Regions from separate parts of the Thalassolituus oleivorans MIL-1 genome, predicted to be linked through region 3. Evidence: predicted binding sites of a transcription regulator. Region 3 holds the regulator's gene; each other region holds the start of a gene.
The links. Region 3 encodes LexA, which represses DNA repair genes until DNA is damaged. Its sites were predicted from a motif close to TACTGTNTANNTANACAGTA; they were not measured.

Region 1 (3,282 bases), 760 kb from region 3:
CTAGTGCAGGACGGTATAGACGTCGCTTTCCGCGTGGGTCAATTAGAAGATTCCTCATTAATTGGACGTCACCTTGGCGATGCTCGAGCCATCTTATGTGCAAGCCCTGAGTATGTGAAAAAGTATGGTGCCCCGAAACATCCAAGCGAGCTACAAGAACACACCTTAATGACAGCGTCGCAGTGGTCTCAATGGCAGTTACAAGGCCCCAATGATCAAGTCCACAATTTACAACTAAAGCCGCGACTGCAAGTTAACGACTTTGCCAGTTTGTACACATTAGCACTTGCTGGTGCCGGTATTGCACCTCTACCAATGCTTATCGCGGCGTCAGCTATTAGAGCGAATAATTTAGTACCTGTGCTAAGCGATTGGCCATTCGAGGCAAGTCCTATTCATGCCCTGTATCCGAGCAACCGACATCTATCCGCCAAGGTGCGCAGTTTCGTCGATTTTGTAATTGAATCTGTACGCCCAAATCCACCTTGGGAAGTGGATATGGACGACACAACTGAACCAACGTCAAAGAAAATTGCCCAAACACATTAAATTAAAGATGATCTGATTACGATAAGGAGCATATGGACATGCACATAGCATTAACCATGTTTGCATTATTACCACTCTCGCTATTACTTGAGGGTTGTGATGCCAATAATGCGATGGCGGATACCTATAAAGCGACAATTGAAACACCGTCACATTCGGCGCGTACTAGCGTCGAACATCAACGTGATCAATATCGTCATCCAGCCCAGACGCTACAGTTTTTTGACGTACAACCAGATCATACCGTGGTTGAAATCTGGCCTGGCAGTGGTTGGTACAGTGCTATTTTGGCGCCTTATTTACGAAACAAAGGTAAGTTTATTGCTGCTCATTGGCCACATGACAGTAAGGTAGAATTTTTCCGTAAAACTCGAGAACAATACGATCAGCGTTTTACTAAGCATCGTGATGTTTATGGCAGCATTGATATCGTTGAACTAGAACCCCCAACTTATATGGATCTTGGGGAAGCAGGGCAAGCGGATCGAGTACTTACCTTCCGTAATGTTCACAACTGGATGCGTACAGGACAAGAACAAGCCGTATTTGATGCCGCCCATGTTGCCTTAAAGCGTGGTGGTATATTGGGGGTGGTTGAACATCGCGCACCGCAGAATTTTACCCGAGAACAAATGATTGAGAGCGGTTACGTTAGCGAAGCTTATGTAACTGAACTGGCGATTAATGCTGGTTTTGAACCGTTTGAGCATTCTGAAATTAACGCTAACCCTAACGATACACACCTATATCCAGCAGGCGTTTGGACATTACCTCCGACGTTGCGCCTAGGTGATCAGGATCGTGAAAAATACCTCGCCATTGGTGAAAGCGACCGCATGACGCTGTCGTTTCGCAAGCCTTAACACCCTCTTCTTTTTACTTCGATTATGATCGTACGCAGGCTCTTAGCTTGCGTCGTCCGGTTGCTATCAATATTCATACTTATCATGGCTCTGCTATTCGGGCAGTGTCGTCCGCCGCATCTTTACACTCTTCTGATTGAATACTGTTTTTATATACAGTACTGTATTTATCAACAGTAAGGCTACTCGCGGCGTAAAGTCGTTCAGAGGTGAAGTATGGCATCACTCGAACAGGTTCTTCAGCAAGGCCAAGTCTGGCAGGCTCAGCAACACCTACCTCCACAGCATCAGACTATTAGCAGTGGCTATGCCGCCCTAGATGCACGTCTACCCAATGGCGGCTGGCAACCCGGACAAGTATGCGAAATTTACCACCAAGGCGGCGGTGTCGGGGAACTTAGTATTGTTATTCCAGCACTGGCTAAGCTAAGCCAGCAAGCGCGTTGGTTGCTTTGGGTTGCTCCGCCAGCCATTCCTTATGCTCCTGCACTCGAACTCGCCGGTGTGCGCAGTGAACGTATTCTGATGGTACATCCACGTTCATACAAAGAAGCGGTATGGTGCATGGAAGAAGGCCTAAAAAGTGGTCACTGCAGTGCGGTACTTGGCTGGTTACAAGAATGGGATAAACAGCATATCCGGCGTTTACAAATTGCTGCCGCCGATAATCGCAGCCATTGTTGGCTATGGCCGCAAACGGGATTAGATACTTCAGGCTCGCCGGCAGCATTGCGTTTAGAAGTTGCTCGCCAGCAAGCCGATACATTGCAAGTTACCTTTCACAAACGTCGTGGTTCTTGGCCCTGCGAACCTTTTAATCTGCATTTATCTGATCATGGTTATGCGCTCGCGGGTTAATCCACAAAAAGCGCAGGGCTGGTTGTATCTATATTTCCCCAGCTTTTATCGTCATAGCTTACTCAGCCTTGCCAGTGAGCCTTTAGCCATATTGCATGGCCAAGGGCATCACATCATTGATCATAATATCAGTGCTGAAAAAGCCGGAATTACTCTGGATATGCCTTTAGCCAGCGCCTTATATAGCTGCCCCAATTTAATAACCCATACGCTAGACTCATCGCGGTTACAGCATTTATTACAACAGCGAGCATTATGGGCCTATCAGTTTTCCGCTCAGGTGAGTCCTGACACCCAATATGCAGAACAAGGCCATGCTGGCTTATGGCTAGAGGCAGGAAGCATGTTGCGTTTATTTGGCGGGCTAGAAGCTTTTTGGCGGCATATCGACGATGCCTGTCGGCAACAAGAATGGCCGGTACAACTGGCCGCAGGATTAACACCGCTGGCAGCACGTTTATTAGCACGAGCCAACAAAGGATTTCCGAGTTTAGAGCACGCGACAATCAACAGTGCCTTGCAAGCATTACCCTTACTGCAACTGGATTTTAATGCGGCTGATACGCTGGCATTACAGCGTTTAGGCATCAACACCTTAGGCGAGTTATTACGCTTACCTTTAGCCGAGTTGGGACGTCGGATAAATCCCAATTTAGTCCATACGCTGCAACAACTTTCGGGCAGTAAAAAACATACTCTGATGCAGTTTAAGCCACCATTAAACTTCCATGACAATGCATTATTCATGTACGAAGTAGAGCACCGTAACGGCTTGCTGTTTCCTCTCTCGCGCTTACTAGAAAGCCTCAGCGGTTTTTTACATCACCGCCAACTGAGTACACGTTGGCTCAAGCTACGTTTGCAGCATGCAGAGCCACCCGATACTTATTGGCAATTTGAATTAGTTCGCCCAGAGTATCGTCATAGTGAATTACTCAATGTTTGTCGTTATCAATTAGAACGAAAACAATTACGCGCTCCAGTACGTGAATTGCATTTAAGCGTTACCCGT
Region 2 (3,282 bases), 1.7 Mb from region 3:
ATAGCACGCTGGTAGCACATAAATTCTTTAGGGATACAGAGTAGAAGATCGTCCTCTTCGTAGCGCTTTCCCAACGCTATGCGACAAGCCTCTGCGATGCACGCAAGTGCGGCACTTTGCTGCAACTGGCTCATTGTGTGGGAAGTTTTGCGTTCGATGCTAATCACTGAGCGAACATCAGTAACCTGCAGCTCTAAACACACACTGCCAGTCATCAAATAGAAATAAGGGACGAAATCCGTCAAGCCAGTACGCAAGGTGTCGGCATAACGCAATAGACGAGCCATCGGTAAATCACGGCGAGCAACATATTGCCCAAGATCGATACCAATCAGGTCATCATTTAAAAATTGAAATGCATAGCGATGTGCATCGGCTACACGCTCGGAATTTACCCAGCGAGGTAATGGATCGCCAATATCGATACCCAATAGTGGCCAAACCGGATCCATCTCGACTCCACGACTGCTCCAAAAATTGAGCAGGTGCTGCACCAGTACAATATCAACCTGAGCAGTCGGGCCCATATCCTTCCCCAACAAGATTCTAATTATCGTCCTCTTACAAAAATGAACATCTGTTCACTTTCGGTAGATTTCATTCGATCATGGTTAGCATGGACACATGTGTCAATAGACTAAGGCGACATTGCCCGTATAGTCAGGAAAAACAAGATAAAATCATCAGTCACAAGTGTCTTCGATTGACACTCGTTCAATAACTGTCTGAATTTGATCGGAAGAGAAGCCACGGTAAGCAAGAAAGCGATAGAGCTTCGCTCTTATATCTTGAGGTTCACCCTTCAGACTAGCGAGCTTCTTTGCTGCGACATCCGATGCCAACTGATACCAATCTTGATCGCACGCATCTAAGGATTGCTTTACCAGCTCATCCTTAATGCCTTTCTCTCTCAGGGCTTGGCGAACACGCACAGGGCCATGGCCGCGAGCAACTCGACTGCGAAGAAAAGATTCAGAGAAGCGTTCATCTGACTGCCAATGCCGTTCCGACAAATCAATAAGTACACTTTCGACATCGGCTGTATCAGCCGCTCGAGGAGAGAGCTTGCGCCAAAGTTCTTGGCGCGAGTATTCACGGCGGGAAAGTAAATCGACCGCAACGCGCATTAACGCGGCGCGGTCTAACGGATCAAGCTTCTGCTTCTTCATCCACTTCGCTAGATGTTTCAGCGGCGATAGCAGGGGTCAACATTTGCGCACGAATGCCCGCTTCAATTTCTACGGCAAGCTCTGGATGCTCACCTAAATATACGGCAGCATTGGCTTTGCCTTGACCAATTTTATCGCCTTTATAGCTGTACCAAGCGCCAGACTTATCGACTAAACCAGCTTTAACACCTAGGTCGATTACCTCGCCCATGTGGTAAATGCCAGAACCGTACATGATTTGGAATTCGGCTTGTTTAAACGGTGGCGCAACCTTGTTTTTAACCACTTTAACGCGAGTTTCGTTACCAACCACTTCGTCGCCTTGCTTCACTGAACCGATACGACGAATATCCAAACGTACCGATGAGTAAAACTTCAGCGCGTTACCACCTGTAGTGGTTTCAGGGCTACCAAACATCACACCAATTTTCATACGAATTTGGTTAATGAAGATCACTAAACAATTCGCGTTTTTGATATTACCGGTGATTTTACGCAATGCTTGCGACATCAAGCGCGCCTGCAAACCTACGTGTGTGTCACCCATCTCGCCTTCAATTTCCGCACGAGGCGTCAACGCAGCAACCGAGTCGACCACAATCACATCCACGGCGCCTGAACGGACTAAACTATCGCAAATTTCTAAGGCTTGCTCACCAGTATCTGGCTGAGAAACCAATAGACTATCAAGATCGATCCCTAGCTTCTCGGCATACAGTGGATCTAACGCGTGCTCAGCATCAATAATGGCAACGGTTTTCCCCATTTTCTGTGCTTGCGCCATTACCGACAAACACATTGTGGTTTTACCCGAGCTTTCAGGACCGTAGATCTCAACAATACGACCTACTGGCAAACCGCCTATGCCTAAGGCAATGTCTAATCCTAGTGAACCGGTGGAGATCGCAGGAATCGCTTCGCGTGGCTGCTCACCCATTTTCATGACAGCACCCTTACCAAACTGACGTTCGATTTGGCTGAGCGCGGCGTCGAGTGCTTTTTGCTTGTTAGCGTCCATGATCCTGTCCTTTCTAGTGTCTGAGTAGTATCTGCGTGATTTCAAAGTAGAGGCTAACGGTAGCCGTCACTGTAAATTTAAACAGTATTTAACCACAGCTTTTTTTAATGTCAACAACTACTGGTTATTCATCCAGCCATGAGTTGAGATTAGAGATAGCAACAAGCACACTTTGCTCTCGTACCGATGCTCTATCGCCGGCAAAGTGCATGCAAGATGCTTGTTGCTCAGTTGCACTGCCCCATGCAAACCAAACAGTGCCCACGGGCTTATCCGCAGAGCCACCTCCCGGCCCAGCAACACCGCTAACCGCAACGGCGACATCGGCACGACTATTAGCAACGGCACCTTTTACCATAGCAATTACGGTTGCTTCGCTTACCGCGCCATACGTAGTAAGAATTTCTGCGGAGACACTAAGGTGTTGCATTTTAGCTTCGTTGGAATAGGTCACAAACCCACATTCAAACCATGCCGAACTGCCAGCTAGATCCGTCATAGCAGAGGCTACTCCACCGCCTGTACAGGACTCAGCAGTAGCCACTCGTAAATTTTTAGACTGTAGACATTGAGCAAGCCGAACGACTTGTGTCTCAACAGAAGAATTCATGGTTAACCTTCAATGCCAGTGAACATACTAAGCATTGAGGTTACCAAAAAGTGAAGAGGTATCACATCGCAACAGGGTTGGTTTTAAGCATCATCCGACATAAGACAGGGATTACGATCAGGGTTAGCAAGGTCGACATCAACAACCCGGAAATAATAGCCCAAGCCATCGGCGGCCATAATGTCGACGCCGAAAATGCTAACGGTAACAAGCCCAATACCGTGGTAGCCGTTGTTAACAAAATAGGAGCCGTACGCGCATCAATAGACTGCGCGACAGCGCTATCAATATCGGCACCTTCACGTAAACGCGCATCGACAACATCTAATAAAACAATGGCGTTATTCACAACGATCCCAATCAAGGCAATCACGCCAAGTAAGGATTGAAATCCAAAAGGCTGATCACTTAGAACCAATCCCGGTATAATTCCGACTGCGGCCAAGGGGATGGTTGCCAGAATAATCGTTAGCCGACGAAAGCTA
Region 3 (3,282 bases):
CGCTGCAATTGCTGCGGCGATTGATAATTACGACTAAATAAAATTAAACCGCAAATTTCTGGCTGCATTAAAAAGGTTTTATCATTCGCGGTTAGCTCAAACCCCGCAATATCAGCAACCACACCGATAGCGTTATTTTGAATGATTAAAGGTTGCGACATGGGATAGTCCTAAAACTGTGTGCCTGAATCCAAACGGGGGTACCCGCAGATACACGATCAAATAGATCAACGACATCTTGGTTACGCATACGGATACAACCATGTGACAGCGGCACCCCCATAGGCTCACTATCCGGTGTGCCGTGAATATAGATATAACGACGTGCACTATCGACATTACCAAAGCGATTGCGACCGATTTCTTGCCCTTGTAACCAAAGAATACGAGACAAGATCCAATCTCGATTAGGATAACGCTGAGCAAGCTCAGGCGAATAACGTTCACCTGTGGGACGACGACCAACAAAAACACTGTTAAGCGGCTGTTCAGCGCCAATGCAGGCTCTAATTTTATGCCATCCACGAGGAGTACAATTAGACCCCTCTGCCTCTCCAGCTCCATTCAGCGCTGTCGATACCGGATATTGAATACATAGCCCTGCGCTGGTAAAGCGCAGAAGCTGGTCTTCAATAGATATTTCGATCAGACATTCGTCCGACATGTTCGCTCCAAGAAGCTGACGCTAAAAACAACTACACCGATTTTTTCAGAGCCGGAGCTTTTAGACCAGCCCCTAAGAAAGGTAAGAGTTGATCTACGACTTGCGCCACATTGGTTGGTTCACCTAAATCATGCTCCGCCATGGCAGTTAACGAATCAACGCCCGATAAAGTAAACATGGTAGCGCCCAACATAAAGTGGATTCGCCAAAAGCGATCAGCATCCGATAACTCAGGTGTAGCCGCTGTCACTAAGGCCATATACTGTTGGAACACAGGGCCATATTCAGACTTCAAGAATTTGCGTAAGTGTCCTTGGCCTTGGGTATATGCTAAACCGAGCAGACGCATGAAAATATCCAAACGCTGTGGCCGAGTACCGCCACTGCGCAAGGCAACACCAGATAACAACACCAATAAACCATGCAGCTCAATGCCGTCGTCAGCTTGGCGAGATTTGTAAGCTTCTAATGCTTCAGCAAGGTTTTCAGAAAAAGGCGTTAAAAAGCGCGCGAACACGGCCTGAATTAGCGACTTCTTTGAACCAAAATGATAATTCACAGCCGCCAGATTGACACCGGCTTTGGTCGTGATGTTACGCAGGGAGGTTTCAGCAAACCCCCGCTCTGAGAATAATTCTTCGGCGGCATCCAATATGCACTTCGCCGTATCTTTCTGTGCCATGTCTCTAGCATCCAACTAACGAGTGTTTGAAACATACGTTTAAAACGCTTTATTCGCAAGTAAGAAACCGCCAAATTCCGAGCTAAGAGCACAGTGGACAATGATAAAAATTAGTATTTAGCGGTTTCTGGGGCTTTACAGAGCAAAAAACACTGTATATATTTCCACTTACTGTATGAATTAACAGCTTGGACAAAACATCATGGTTAAGCTCACCGCACGGCAGCAACAGGTTCTGGACTTTATCCGCTCTTCATTAGAGGAGACAGGATTTCCACCGACTCGCGCTGAAATAGCAACAGAGCTAGGTTTTAAGTCGCCCAACGCCGCTGAAGAGCACTTAAAAGCCCTTGCTCGCAAAGGCGCTATCGAAATGATGCCTGGTGCATCACGTGGCTTACGTATCGTCGAAGAAGCGAATCTAGGCCTACCTATCATAGGTCGAGTGGCGGCTGGAGAGCCTATTTTGGCACAAGAGCACATCAACGATTATTGCGAAATCCCACCATCCTTTTTCAAACCTGAAGCCGACTTTTTACTTGAAGTACACGGTGACAGCATGAAAGACATTGGCATCATGAATGGCGACTTCATAGCAGTTCACAAGATGGATACCGCCCGCAATGGCCAAATTATCGTTGCCCGGGTAGGTGAAGAAGTGACCGTTAAGCGTTATCAAAAGAACCGTAATCACGTCACCTTATTCCCAGAAAATGAAGACTATCAACCGATTGAGGTCGACTTAAAAAAAACGGAGTTTGCCGTGGAAGGTCTGTACGTTGGTGTGGTTCGTCGCAGTTAATTGATTAGATAAGTAGTACGTTTGATTAAGGGGATTGTTATGCGCCAGTTAAGCTTTGAAATTGAACAGCCAGCAATGTCTGCGAGTACGAGTATCACACCATCGTTAGGTCGCATGGTTGACCACGCAAAGTTAGGCCACACAAACAGCGGTAGCTTAACGGAGGTAATAGTAAGTGAAGGTGGAGCCATTCAGCCCTTCCAACTTTTACCTATGCTAGCGCACTGCAATGCCCATCAGCGTTGGTTAATGTGGCTCAGTCCAAATCTCAGCATGAACAAGCACTGGCTTAAAAGCGTGGGTCTTAGTGACTCCCCCGTGGTTCACCTGGATAGCAACTGCGAATCGCAACTAACCCTTTGTCAACGCATTCTGCAGGCGAAAACAAGCCATTTGATTATCGAGTGGTGTGGCGATCTTAGTACTGAGGATCGCGCTGAGATTCGCAGTTTAGCGATCAATAGCGGCAGCCATGTTGTATTGACCCGTTCGCTATGAAGTCATAATCAAAACGATTACTGTATGCAAAACATAAAAAAGCCCCATTGGGATGGGGCTTTTTTTTGGGCGTCGTAACCGCAAGCTAAAACTTAAGCAATTAATGCAAGCTACGATGGTGTTCTGGCGCATCGAAATCTTCGCGCTCTACTTCCATGCCAGATAGCTCACCGACCTTACGCACTCCGGCTTCAAGCATTACGCGAGCCACATCCATATGATGGGCCTGTAAACTAGCCTTAGCGTCTTCAGAAAAGTGGATACACACAAGTGCATCACCGTCTTGTTCATCCGCACGGCGCAACGCAATGTCACCGTTCGATAATTCAACTATTTCAAAAAAGCGTGCCATATCCGCCTCTCAAAAGTGGGCGCGGGAGTTTATCACAGCATGCACCTTTAACACTAAGTTAAAGTGGCACGTAACTGTAATCCTTGAACTGTCTATTTAGCTTTCTTGGCGATTCTCGCGTTGAGCATCGATCAAATCACTCAACTGACTTAACCATTTGCTAGCAGGTGACGCGTTATCTTGAAGCAAAGTAATGGAATTTAAACTTGCTGCATCACCAAACGGATCGAAGGTGTCGACTTCAATAGTCCTTGATGAAGTTGGCTGCGCCTGTTCGGCAACTG

Region 1: a site for LexA is predicted at 1,554-1,573, ahead of imuA (translesion DNA synthesis-associated protein ImuA). Genes of this name have one in related genera too.
Region 2: a site for LexA is predicted at 2,255-2,274, ahead of recA (recombinase RecA). Genes of this name have one in related genera too.

What each region holds. Positions count from the first base shown of each region.
Region 1 covers NC_020888.1:2,966,338-2,969,619, forward strand. Annotated here, with positions in the region: gene TOL_RS13595 (LysR family transcriptional regulator) at 1-549, shown strand, start outside; gene TOL_RS13600 (class I SAM-dependent methyltransferase) at 588-1,412, shown strand; gene imuA (translesion DNA synthesis-associated protein ImuA) at 1,629-2,270, shown strand; gene TOL_RS13610 (Y-family DNA polymerase) at 2,254-3,282, shown strand, end outside.
Region 2 covers NC_020888.1:493,149-496,430, reverse strand. Annotated here, with positions in the region: gene TOL_RS02140 (helix-turn-helix domain-containing protein) at 1-527, opposite strand, end outside; gene recX (recombination regulator RecX) at 684-1,169, opposite strand; gene recA (recombinase RecA) at 1,150-2,187, opposite strand; gene TOL_RS02125 (CinA family protein) at 2,312-2,797, opposite strand; gene TOL_RS02120 (efflux RND transporter permease subunit) at 2,859-3,282, opposite strand, start outside.
Region 3 covers NC_020888.1:2,207,816-2,211,097, forward strand. Annotated here, with positions in the region: gene nagZ (beta-N-acetylhexosaminidase) at 1-161, opposite strand, end outside; gene TOL_RS10045 (L,D-transpeptidase) at 146-664, opposite strand; gene TOL_RS10050 (TetR/AcrR family transcriptional regulator) at 696-1,346, opposite strand; gene lexA (transcriptional repressor LexA) at 1,549-2,148, shown strand; gene TOL_RS10060 (cell division inhibitor SulA) at 2,188-2,646, shown strand; gene TOL_RS10065 (hypothetical protein) at 2,747-2,998, opposite strand; gene TOL_RS10070 (DUF6586 family protein) at 3,095-3,282, opposite strand, start outside.